3 regions of the Terribacillus sp. JSM ZJ617 genome follow, and region 3 is predicted to be linked to each of the others. Evidence: riboswitches for the same ligand, from Rfam matches in the RefSeq annotation. Region 3 holds a riboswitch; each other region holds the start of a gene.
What was found. Region 3 has a riboswitch for thiamine pyrophosphate ahead of thiT (energy-coupled thiamine transporter ThiT). Riboswitches for the same ligand answer to the same signal wherever they lie in the genome.
Positions count from the first base shown of each region.

Region 1 (4,214 bases), on a different contig from region 3:
GGTACACGAGTTGTCGATCAAGCGGGCGGTTCTTTCCTTCAGATTGAAACTGCGGTAGCAGGTTTGGTGGATGAATTCAAAGAGGTGAGAGTTGCTCTGGAAGGTATGATTGCTGGTACAGATTCAGTCAATATGTCACTTGGGGATGTGAACGAGGTCGCAGAAGAAGGAGCAGCTTCGACCGAAAGTGTGTCAGCTGCAACAGAACAGCAGCTGGCTGCCATGCAGGAAATTGCGGCATCATCCAGTTCTCTTGCATTTATGGCAGAGGAGCTTCAAACCGCTATTGCTCGTTTCCGTGTGTAAGTTAATTGGTTAGCAGATAGTAACCAATAAAGGATAAGATTAATAATAGAAAAACATATATCATCCATTTCATATGAACCCTCCTCTAAGAAGTAGACGGATACTTCCTGGAAAAGGGTTCACTTTTTTACATTGTTTGTAACCGAATTGTGCATACTAGTCGCAGTATGTACAAAGGAGGCAATGTAATGGATGCTTTTCAAGCAGGAGAAATCGTCTATGTAATTATCCGCAACCCCCATGCACAGGGAGTAGCCAATATACAAGAGGCTGCGGTCGTCCATAACCCGGAAAAGCCAGGGGAACTGGCTCTGTTTGTGTATGAAACCTATTATCCGCTCAATGATGAGGTGGCGGTTTATCAGGATCTCGGAGAGGCGGAAGAAGCATATGTATCCGCTTTTGGTTTAGCCGATGGAGGCTATTATGGTTAAGCCATTTGTACCGCAGCTTGTGTATATAGAGCCTAGGGCATTAGAGTATCCGCTCGGCGTGAAGCTGCGGAATAAATTCAGGGACATGGGTGTAGAAATACGCGAGACAACTTCCCATAATCAGGTTCGGAACCTGCCTGGTGATAATGATTTCCAGAAGTACCGTACTGCCAAATCAACGCTTGTCGTCGGCGTTCGGAAAACACTGAAATTCGATACATCGAAACCATCAGCAGAATACGCTATCCCATTTGCGACAGGCTGCATGGGGCATTGCCATTATTGTTACCTGCAAACGACGATGGGATCCAAACCTTATATCCGTACGTATGTGAATACGGATGAAATATTTGATGCGGCAGAGCAGTACATGCAGGAAAGAGCCCCGGAAGAAACACGGTTTGAGGCTTCCTGTACGTCAGATATCGTTGGTATCGACCATCTGACGCATACGCTGAAACATGCAATTGAATATTTCGGTCGGTCCAAGCACGGACAACTGCGATTTGTAACGAAATTCGCCCATGTGGATCATTTGCTGGACGCTGACCATCAAGGACGAACACGATTCCGCTTCAGCATCAATGATGATTATGTGATCAAATATTTTGAGCCAGGGACTTCCCGTTTGAAGGATCGAATCGAAGCTGCGGTGAAAGTAGCCGAGGCCGGTTATCCGCTTGGATTCATCGTCGCTCCGATTTATTTGCATGACGGCTGGCAGAAGGGCTATCCGGAAATGCTCGAGCATCTGGAAGCAGCCCTGCCTGAACATGCCAAAAAGAATCTGACATTCGAATTGATCCAGCATCGATTCACGAAGCCGGCAAAGCGCGTTATCGAGAAAAATTATCCGATGTCGAAGCTTGAGCTGGATGAAAGCAAACGGAAATATAAATGGGGGCGCTATGGTATCGGAAAATACGTCTACCAAAATGAGGAGCAAGAAGAAATAAAGGATGTCATAGGAAGCACAATCTATAAAATGTTCCCGCAATCCAGGATTGAATATTTCACTTGATTCATCGGTTGACAATCGCATCTGTGCATGTGATAGTTAAGAGGACAATTGAATTTCGAGGAAGTCCACTAGGGGTGCCATTTGGCTGAGATAAGAGTGATCTTTATCCCTTTGAACCTGATCTGGTTAACACCAGCGTAGGGAAGTGGAGCCGGATTCGTGTATTTTCTGCACACTTGACTATACGAGTCGCTCCATACTTCTGGAGCGGCTTTTTTATATGGCCGGCGCCATTCACCCTTCCGACGGGGCTTTCTCCAATAGGAGGAGAAAAACATGTTTTCTGCACAATTGAGAGAAGAAGCAAACCCGGTATTCGAAGCAATCTATGCACATCCTTTCGTAGAAGGAGTTGCGAATGGATATGTGCCGCGTGAGGCATTGATCCATTATGTGAAAGCTGACTATGAGTATTTGACAGCATTTGCCCGTATTTACGGTTTGGCAGTCAGTAAATGCGAAACCCGAGAAGAGATGGAATTTTATCAGTCCCAAATTCATTTTGTCCTGCACAGCGAGATTCATCCGCATAACGTCTTCTGCAAGGCAGCAGGTGTGCAATACGAGGATCTGCAGCGGATGACACCACCGCCTGCTGCTGACCATTATATTTCACACATGATGAGCAGTGCCGTACAAGGAGATATAGGGGAGCTGATGGCGGCACTGCTTCCTTGCCCATGGACGTATCAAGCGCTGGCGGCACATATTATCGAAACAAAGGCACCTGACGAATCCAATCCATTCCAGGAGTGGATTCAGTTTTATGCCAGCAGGGAAGACGGTATGCCGGATGTGACGTCAGAACTTAGCAAGCGACTGGACAAGTGGGCCGAGACAGCGGGAACGGCTGCAAAGGAACGTGCACGGAAAGCTTTTCTTAAGAGCTGTATGCTGGAGTATAATTTTTGGGAGATGGCAGCCACACAGCAAGACTGGATGATCCCATTGAAAGGGGCGTCCATTCATGCCTGATATAAGGAGCGCTTTGACAATTGCAGGAACAGACCCTTCGGGAGGGGCTGGAATCCAGGCTGACTTGAAAACTTTCCAGGAGCTTGAAGTATACGGAATGAGCGTTGTCACCTCCCTCGTTGCCCAAAATACGACAGGAGTACAGGCAGTGCATCATGTTCCAGTAGAATTTCTTGAACAGCAGCTGGAATCAATCTTCTCTGATATCACCCCATCTGCTGTAAAAACGGGGATGATTGCATCAGAAGAGATGATGCGCTGCGTCGCTGCCGTTTTGATTAAATCAAAGACTGCCTATGTTATGGATCCTGTCATGTATGCTAAAAGCGGACATGCACTCATGGGAGAGGATTCCAGAGATGCATTGAAGAAACATCTTGTTCCACTCGCTGCCCTGATTACACCGAATATACCGGAAGCAGAGGAACTCACGGGTATTCGTATCGAAGATGAAAATAGCATAAAAACCGCAGCGAAAATGATTGTCCAGGAATATGGGGCTAAAGCTGTCCTGATGAAAGGCGGTCATATGGAAGGAGCATCTGCGTCAGACTGGCTCTATGACGGAAATAGCTTCACAGCCTACACAGCAGAACGTATACAGACGAAGCACACGCACGGGACGGGATGCACGTATTCTGCAGCGATAACCGCAGAACTGGCTAAAGGGAAATCTCTGCAAGAAGCAGTTCGGATCGGTAAGGATTTTGTGACAGATGCGATTTCGTATTCGCTTCAGCTTGGAAAAGGGAATGGTCCGACAAATCATTGGGGGTACCGTCTGCAAGGTGTGCCAGTTCAGGAGGAACAGCATAATGAAGTATACTGATGTGATAAAGCAAGTCCGGGAGAGAAACCCATTGATTCACTGCATTACCAATCAGGTTGTCATTAACTTTACGGCGAATGGTTTGATCGCACTCGGAGCTTCTCCTGTGATGGCATCAGCAAAGGAAGAAGCCGCGCAGATGGTCCAGCATGCACAGGCGCTGCTATTGAATATCGGCACACTTGCCGCAGCGGATGTGGAAGCAATGATCCTAGCCGGAAAAGAAGCGAATAGGCTCGGAATACCAGTGATTTTCGATCCCGTCGGAATAGGTGCCACAGCGTACAGAACAGAAACGGCCCGCCGCATATTGGCGGAGGTGGATGTCACTGTTATTCGCGGTAATGCAGGTGAAATATCCGTCCTAGGCGGAACATCTGTCAAAGTGAAAGGTGTAGATGGATCCGATGATGGTATTTCACCAAGAATTGTGCAGCAGCTGGCCAGGGAATTGGATGCTATTGTGATTGCAACCGGTAAAATAGATATCCTTTCAGATGGGAACCATACGTATAGTGTAGCTAATGGGCATGAGATGCTAAGTAAAATAACAGGGTCTGGCTGCTTGCTCGGTGCCGTTATAGCGGCATGTGCAGGAGCAGCTGACAACGTACTGAAAGCTTGCATCGGTGCTCTTGCCTTTTATGGT
Region 1 is NZ_JBISEQ010000004.1:92,471-96,684, reverse strand. It holds gene ACH6C1_RS13990 (methyl-accepting chemotaxis protein) at 1-306, shown strand, start outside; gene ACH6C1_RS13985 (transcriptional regulator SplA domain-containing protein) at 495-740, shown strand; gene splB (spore photoproduct lyase) at 733-1,761, shown strand; TPP riboswitch at 1,822-1,922, shown strand; gene tenA (thiaminase II) at 2,038-2,736, shown strand; gene thiD (bifunctional hydroxymethylpyrimidine kinase/phosphomethylpyrimidine kinase) at 2,729-3,565, shown strand; gene thiM (hydroxyethylthiazole kinase) at 3,552-4,214, shown strand, end outside.
Region 1: linked by a shared signal. The riboswitch ahead of tenA (thiaminase II) and the one ahead of thiT (energy-coupled thiamine transporter ThiT) in region 3 are both predicted to bind thiamine pyrophosphate.

Region 2 (4,214 bases), on a different contig from region 3:
CGTTTTTACCTGTAATAGCCAGGAATTCTCCTTGCTTAATAGTAAGGGCAGGGATATCCAGCAAGACCTTTTCTTTATTACGAAAAACAGCATTCTCCACCTGAATGATTTGCTCTTTCTTCTGCAAAACCTCTGAAGTTTTCGTCTGAAACTGCAAACCATGAGGGAGAAGGTCAACAGTAAGCGGCCAAGGCTTTGGAAGCTGTGCTTGCTTGGCAAGCAGAACTGCTTCTGGCAGCCAAATGCCGCGCTGCTGCAGCTCCTCGTCATAGAGATTGACTGCTTCACTCAAATCTCCGTCAAAGAATAAAGAGCCATCTCGCTCCAATAGCATTGTCCGGTCAATAATTGGCAGCCAATAGTCAATATTGTGCTCTATGATAAAAAGTGTGATATCCTGCTGTTCTTTTAACTTACGTATTGTTTCGACAAGGTCTTTGCTCGCAGCCGGATCCAGGTTGGCCGTCGGTTCATCTAAAATAAGCATCCGAGGCTCGAGAGCCAAAACTGCAGCCAGTGCAAGCTTTTGTTTCTGTCCGCCGGATAGGGTGTGAATTTGATCTTTTCTCCGATGCTGTAAACCTACAAGGGAAAGGACACGATCGATTTCTGAATTCATCAAATCAGGAGCCATTTTTTTATTTTCTAAGCCGAAAGCAATCTCGTCTTCTAAGGTTAGCATGCAGAACTGTGTTTCGGGGTCCTGAAATACAGTACCAACCTCTAAGTTGATTTTTCCACTTTTGAAATCCTCGATCTTGGATCCAGCGAAGTAGATACTGCCGCTCATCTTTCCATCAAGTTCTTTTGGATACAACCCGTTCAAACAGTACGTGAGTGTGCTCTTACCGGATCCGCTTGGTCCAAGCAGGAGTATGCTGTCTCCTTCCTGGACCGTAAAACTCAAATCAGATAAGGTAGGATTGCTTTCTTCCTCAAATGTCACGGTAAGCTGGTTTACTTCCAGAAGGGGTTGTTTCATCCTGCTTTTCGCTGGCGATAAGTTTTGCCAAGAGGAAAGCTAGTCAATGTTCCTGTTTTCGCCAGCGCCTCACTGATTGCTTTGCCGATCAAGCCACTTATGACAGCTCCGCTGATGATCCGGACAACAAGCATAAGCACAACGTAAGAAGGGTCAAGAGCCACAAAGCCGCCGCGGAAATAACCCCAGATGAAACTTGTGATGGCAGCTCCAACACCAGCACCCATCAATACAAGGACATGATAAGAGCGATAGCGTGTGATAGCAAATGCTGCTTCAGCACCGAGTCCCTGCACAATAGCAGAAAGGATGACAATTGGTCCGACGCTGCTTCCGATCAGCACTTCGACAACTCCTGCTATTGTTTCCGATACAAGGGCAACTCCGGGTTTTTGAATGATATACGCTGCAACGATGGAGACGAGGAACCATACCCCGAAGATGATATCGGTTCCGATTGGTCCGACAAGTCCCATCATGACGACGTTGACCGGAAGGAATAAGAGATAAACAATACCGAACACGACAGCGAGTGCTGCCATGACGACGATATCTTTCATGCGCCAGCTTTTCATTTGACTACACCCTTGGCAGACGGGCTGTTCGCAGACATTGTCACCGTCATAACTGTATGGGATGATCCGGACGCCTCAGTCTCAGTGAAAACATGCTCCAAACCATCGAAGACGTCAAAAGCATTGCCATCAAGACGAGTAGAGTAATGTGACTTGGAAACAGTGATCCCTCGAGTGCGCATATTCTCTATCTGAGTATAGATGGTATCCATATAATTTCCGCCGCCTAAAGGATAAAGCGAGAATTTGGATGCTGTCTCAAGCTTTATATCTTTAACATTCGGAAGGTTCAGCTTCGTTTCATCCTCAGCCATATAAACATCCCCAGTAGAATCTCCAGGACAGCCGATGGAATATGTACCATTGAACACAACATGATCGCCATCTTTGGCTGCTGCCAGGAAAATAGCAGAGGTGACATCGAATACATGCGGTATTCTCCCGCGCACTAGTGTAGTGACATCGTCCGTCTCAATCCATACTTTCGACGTATCCACGGTTCTTAGTGCCTCTAATATAATTTCTTTGAACCTGTCGGCCATTGGATAAACCGAAAAACTGCAACCGGCAATCCGGCTGGTCCCGCAATGATTTTGGATTTCCATCATGATTCCTCCTATTTTTTTGCATATAAAAAGCGACGGCACCATAGGGCGCAGTCGCAGAATATACAGAAAGAAATAGGGCAATTCTGGCTGCACTTCCCCACGCTGGTATTATCCAGATCGAGTTCTAAGGGTCAGAATCACTTGATTCCTCTCAGCCGTTACCAGCTCCCCCAGTGCGTCGCAAGCTTATGCAATTGATACGTCTATAGTAAAAAAGATAGCTCGATTTGTAAAGGATTTCTTGCTGAAACATTCTGATTTATAGAGTGGTGACAGTGGAAAGTGAGGTGAGAAGAAAGGATTATCCCGCAACATATAAGGGAAGTAGAAAAGAAAAAATGGAGGGAAAAACATGGAGAAGCACGCTTTTTCAGGTACTGCATGGGAGTGGCTTCAGTTAGATGAGAAGAAGGATTTAGAGAAAAAAGACGAGCTAAACGCATACACCATACATATTCCATGGGTAAAACATATACATTCTTCCGACACGAATAGTCTGCAGATGGAGACGACAAATCAGGACTCTCTGGCTCTTTGGGGCTCGCTCATATACGTTCAGGAAGCAGACAAGAAGGAAGAAAAGCACCTTTTTCACTTTTTTGTAAAGGAGACCACGCTGCTGACAACTGCACTAGATTTTAAGCTGCTGCCGACTACAAACCAAGATGATATTCTCGCTAAAATGCAACATGCGGACAATGCGATTGAAGGATTTATGATCCTCCTGGGAGAAATCATTTCAGCATTTTTACATAAAATCGATCAATATGAAGTCAGATTGAAGGACTTGCTTTGGCAGGTAAAAGAGAATAATGATACAAAGCTGCTTAACAAAATTGCTGAAAATCGGCATGAGATATTAGTATGGAAGAACTTTTTGATTCCGTTTATAGAGGTTAAAACTGGTGTAGTCGAAGCATTTGGGGAGAAATATACAGAGAACATCTATTTTAAACGAACACATTATCGTTTTGAACGCTGTGAGAATCTTGTTCGGGCGTATGAAGAGGAAATCAGAGGATTGATTGATTTTGAAGATGTCGTCTCTTCTTTCAGGGGCAATGAGATTATGAAGACACTGACTGTTATGACTGTCCTTTTTACACCAGTCATGGCGCTTGGCGCATTATGGGGCATGAACTTTGATGATATGCCAGAATTGAAGTGGAAGTTCGGGTATGCAGGAGCCCTCATCTTAATACTACTTTCGACTCTTCTGGTTTACTGGTTCTTGAAGGCGAAGGGCTGGACAGGAGATATGCTGAAATCCAAGAAAAAGCAAAAATACGTCGATTAAAAGTGGCAGAATATTAACTGAAGGTATTTTTTCATCACATTAATCACAATTTAAACCTAACACACTTCAAAGTGAAAGTTGGGTTTTTAAATGGATTTAAAGACAATACAATCGATTAAAAAATACGCAATACCATTAACTGGTGAAGCGGAATTAAGTATCGTAACTGAAAGGACCGGCAATGCAAAATTTGTTTTGCTTGGAGAAGCGTCGCATGGTACATCTGAGTTCTATACCGTACGTGCGGAGATAACCAAAAAGCTGATCATGGAGAAAGGTTTTGCTTTTGTGGCGGTAGAAGGGGACTGGCCTGCTTGTCAGGCTGTAAACCGCTACATCAAAGGCTATGATACAGAAAGCCAATCAGCTCGGGAGGTCCTTAGCAGCTTTAATCGATGGCCGACGTGGATGTGGGCGAATGAAGAAATTCTTGATTTGATTGAGTGGATGAAGACATACAATGAAAATCACGACGTGCAGCCGAAAGTTGGCTTCTATGGAATAGACATGTACAGTCTTTGGGAATCCATGGAGGAAGTGATTTCGTACTTAACGAAGATTGATTCCCCTGACGTCGAAATTGCCAAAAAAGCATTTACTTGTTTTGAACCATTCAACAGAGACAATCAGGAATATGCTGTTTCTGCTGGTCTATATTCTGAAGGCTGTATTGATGAGGTTGCAAAGCTATTAGCAACGATTCAAAAAAAGAAAGATCAGTATCCATGTGAAGAGGAGCTCCGTCTTAACCT
Region 2 is NZ_JBISEQ010000003.1:343,285-347,498, forward strand. It holds gene ACH6C1_RS13260 (ABC transporter ATP-binding protein) at 1-982, opposite strand, end outside; gene ACH6C1_RS13265 (ECF transporter S component) at 979-1,557, opposite strand; gene ACH6C1_RS13270 (YkoF family thiamine/hydroxymethylpyrimidine-binding protein) at 1,554-2,165, opposite strand; TPP riboswitch at 2,243-2,347, opposite strand; gene ACH6C1_RS13275 (magnesium transporter CorA family protein) at 2,518-3,462, shown strand; gene ACH6C1_RS13280 (erythromycin esterase family protein) at 3,553-4,214, shown strand, end outside.
Region 2: linked by a shared signal. The riboswitch ahead of ACH6C1_RS13270 (YkoF family thiamine/hydroxymethylpyrimidine-binding protein) and the one ahead of thiT (energy-coupled thiamine transporter ThiT) in region 3 are both predicted to bind thiamine pyrophosphate.

Region 3 (4,214 bases):
TTTATAAGCTTTCACATAATATACTTCTTCATTTAAGTCCCCTTTAGATACTTCAAACCCTGCCTTCTTCAATTTGTCTGCAAGCAGATCTGCGCTGTGATCTCTACTGTAGCCGAGCGCTATCATGATACCTTTTTCAATAGTCACTCTGTACATTTCCGCCGCTGCCTGCTCTGGTTCATCTAAGCTATCCAGCACGAATGCTGCAAGTCCACGTTGAAAGGAAGCGTCGGGGAAATTAAGAAGCCTGTCTAATCCACTCGGCATCCGGTCGATATTCGTTAGTGTCTCTTCTTCTGCACGAAGTGCTAACTCTTCCAATAAATTTTCATCTTTCTCAAGAGCTGTAACGCGATCCTTTGTTTTATGAGCAATAGGAATAACCAAATTACCATTACCAGCACCGAAAACTATCACTTTTTCTCCGCCCTCAATTTCCAATAGCTCTAGCACTTCTGCTGCGGAAACTTCTGTTGTCTTATTCACCATATGACTCTCTCCTTTTGAATCAATTAGTTCTGTATTGCCCTTCCAATACAAAGCTAAACGTATCTCCCCTATGCTCTCACGGATTAACATTTTCTATCCTTCATTCAAAAAGGACAGCTGATACATCCAGCTGTCCTTTCAACACGTATATTTATCTGTTTGAACTTTTCGGTCAATAAAAGCACATAGATCCCCTATTTTAGGAAAACGTTCAAATTCCATATTAGCAGGATTTTCTGCATCAATCAGCGGGATCTCCCAATAACGCAGCAAGTCATGATAACTTTTCAAAAAAAGTTTGCGATTCCCATTGAATATCTTATACAGATCGGAATCTGTCGTTTTAAAAGCATACTCAGGAAGTAGCTTCTCTGTATGCTTGTCCACATATTTAACGACAGTCAAGTATATTTCGTATTCGATACCTTTCATTTTGGCAACCTGACATAAGCATCTTTTAGTCTTAAACTGGTCCAAATCAATGATATCTGCCATATTGTTTCCTCCTCACCAGGACTGGAAACTTCGATTTTCTCTTTAGTTTATCACAACATACAGCGTCTGTAAGCCGAATTTCAGATAATAGACATACTATATTGATTGTTTGTAATTAATATTGTTGGTTTTATTTTCTAGCCAGCGGGTAGACATTTAGTACATCAAATTAGCTAAAAAAGGAGAATTCAACTTGAAACCATATTTAAAAGAGTACACGAACGATGAAAAGCTGCAAGAAGACATTCAACTTTTAAGCACAAAAGGCGTAAACAAAGATAACATCTATGTATTGTCACATGATGATGACAGAACAAAACGTGTATCCAGTAAAGTGGATGCCAATACGATTGGGTTATCCGAGATGGGTGCTAAAAGTGCTGTTGGTAGCATGTTCAGTAAACAAGGCGATGAACTTCGTGCAAAATTGAAAGAAATCGGTTTTTCCCAAGAAGAAGCCGAGGATTTTGAAGAGGATCTTGATGAAGGTAAAATCTTTTTGATTGTAACTGGAACAGATAACGTCGAAGGCTTGCTTATCTAAATGAAAAGGCACTGTCATGAGACAGCGCCTTTTCTTATTTTTTCGGTAAGATAAGTTTTGGCTGAGCCAAAACGAGAATGAGAATAACTATAATGCTGGCTACAAAGCTTGGCAGCAGGTAAGAGCCATTGTATATGAGCGAGTAAGCCCAAACAGTTTGTCCTGGTGCAGCTGCAGATCCGAAGAAGACCATTCCACCTACAAAATGTGCTGCAAATCGACCTATACTGCCAATCAATGTTCCGATGATCAACATTCCTACAAGCTTTGTGCGGTTATTTTCTTTTGCAGCCTTACGAGCGGATCCAGCTGTGACAGCAGCCAGCCCAACTAAAGTGAAGGCTAGAGGATAATCCATAAAACCCTGGACAACATGTATTATATAAGGACCGGTAACTAATTGCAGCAGTCCGACTACTAATCCTGTTGTAAGTCCGCCTTTCCATCCCCACCGAAACGCCATTAAGAAAATTGGGACCATCTGCAAGGAGATACTCCCTCCCTGCGCCCATGCTTTAAATGAAAATAAATCCAATACGAATGCAAGTGCGGCGAATATCGCCACCTCTACTAAAAATAAAACCCTGCTTCTTGATTGCATATTTTTCTCCCCTAATAAAGAATGCAACAAAAAAACAATGCTGCAGTGGGATTCTTCCGATGGCCCAATGTGCATTGTTTCCCCATCAAAGAAGCTACATCCCTACGCGAGTGCTAACTCACAGGTTCGAAGGGTCTGGACATACGTCCATCTCAGCCGAAATGGCTCCCCCTGCAGGCTTTTTTGTACCGTTTTGTTTTCTGTTGTCCATCTATTATATAGAAAAATGACAGCGTTAGCAATAATTAATAATATTTCCTATAAGTGAAATATTACCCAAGTGCTAATTTTAGCAATTTTATTACTTTTACTTCATCTAACGAAATTGTTTGAATTCGAGAAAAACTATGACGTATAATGGACAATGTTCTTTAAAAAGGGAGGATTTAAAATGGATACACCAGCTACAATCCCACAAGGGAAGAAGCATCCAAAGGGATTGTATCTTCTCTTCTTCACCGAAATGTGGGAAAGATATAGCTACTATGGTATGCGTGCAGTTTTAATGCTTTATTTAACTGCTGCAGCAATTAGCGGCGGATTGGGCATGAATACGCAGCAAGCTGCATTAATTTATGGTTTGTACACAGGAATTATATACTTTACGCCAATTATTGGCGGTTACTTGACTGACAAGTATATCGGCCTACGTACCGCTATCACTATTGGTGGCGTAACAATGGCGATCGGAGATTTCACAATATTCCTATTCAACAATCAGTGGGGATTATATATCGGTATGTTGTTCCTAATAATTGGTAACGGCTTTTTCAAACCGAATATCTCAACACATGTTGGTGAGTTGTATCATCCGATGGATAAACGTAAAGATGCTGCATTTACCATCTTCTACATGGGTATCAACATCGGTGCATTCTTCTCTCCTCTAATTGCAGGATTCCTTGCTGAGGATCTATTCCACACAACTGATGCTGCTGGAATTGAACACTTTGGCTTCAAATGGGCATTCTTGGCATCTTCTATTGGTATGGTTATCGGTCAGTTGATCTTTAGCTTGTTAGGTAAGCGTTATTTAGGTGATATTGGCACAAAACCTGCGCGTACTAATATAGCTGCGGGAAGCGTTCCTGCAAAAATGACAGCTGCTGATAAGAAGCGGACAGGTGCAGTACTGATTCTAGCTGTATTCATCATCTTCTTCTGGGCTGGCTTTGAACAAGCTGGTACTTCCTTAACACTATATACGAGAGATTTTATTGATCGAAGTATTGGCGGTTATACGATACCTGTATCCTGGTTCCAATCTGTGAACCCATTGTTCATTGTCATCCTTGCACCAATCGTTTCTGCAATCTGGTTGAAATTAAGTAAATCAAAACGCGGAGATTTCCGTACAACGACAAAAATGTCCATGGGTATGATTCTATTGGGATTAGGGTTTATGATTTTAGTACCAGCAGTGCTTTATACAGGTAGTGACGAAGGGAATATCGTTCACAGAGCTAATATTCTATTCATCGTCTTCACTTATCTGTTCCATACGTTAGGCGAACTATGTCTGTCACCCGTTGGGCTATCGATGGTAAGTCGAGTAGCACCGGTGAAAATCGCTTCTCTATTGATGGGTGTCTGGATGGCCGCAACTGGTATTGCCAGCCTTATCGCTGGACAGCTTGCTGCATTGACAGAATCACTTGGTTATGTGGAGATATTCAGTGTAATCGGTGCAGCAGCGATTGTAGTAGGTATCATCCTGCTAGCAGTCTCCAAAAAACTGCAATCTATGTTGGATGCGCGTGATTAATCCAAAAAACACAGTTCCTTCACTCCAAGGAACTGTGTTTTTTATATGTATTCCTTTTCTTTCGCTATATAGACTGCTTGGGATCGATTTTGCGCTCCAAGTTTATCCAGTAGTTCCGAGAAATAGTTCCGGACAGTTCCTGGTGATAAAAATAGTTCCGCTGCAATTTGCTTTGTGGAGAACCCTTTTTCAGCAAGGTGGAGAATTTCCTTTTCACGTTCACTTAATGGGTTATCGATGCCTTGTACGAATTGATAAGTTATCTCTGGACTAATTACCGCGCGTCCATGATACACAATATCTCTTACAGCATGTGCAAG
Region 3 is NZ_JBISEQ010000002.1:5,752-9,965, reverse strand. It holds gene ACH6C1_RS06280 (class I SAM-dependent methyltransferase) at 1-489, opposite strand, end outside; gene ACH6C1_RS06275 (hypothetical protein) at 628-984, opposite strand; gene ACH6C1_RS06270 (YflT domain-containing protein) at 1,178-1,528, shown strand; gene thiT (energy-coupled thiamine transporter ThiT) at 1,563-2,129, opposite strand; TPP riboswitch at 2,212-2,311, opposite strand; gene ACH6C1_RS06260 (peptide MFS transporter) at 2,521-3,894, shown strand; gene ACH6C1_RS06255 (response regulator transcription factor) at 3,936-4,214, opposite strand, start outside.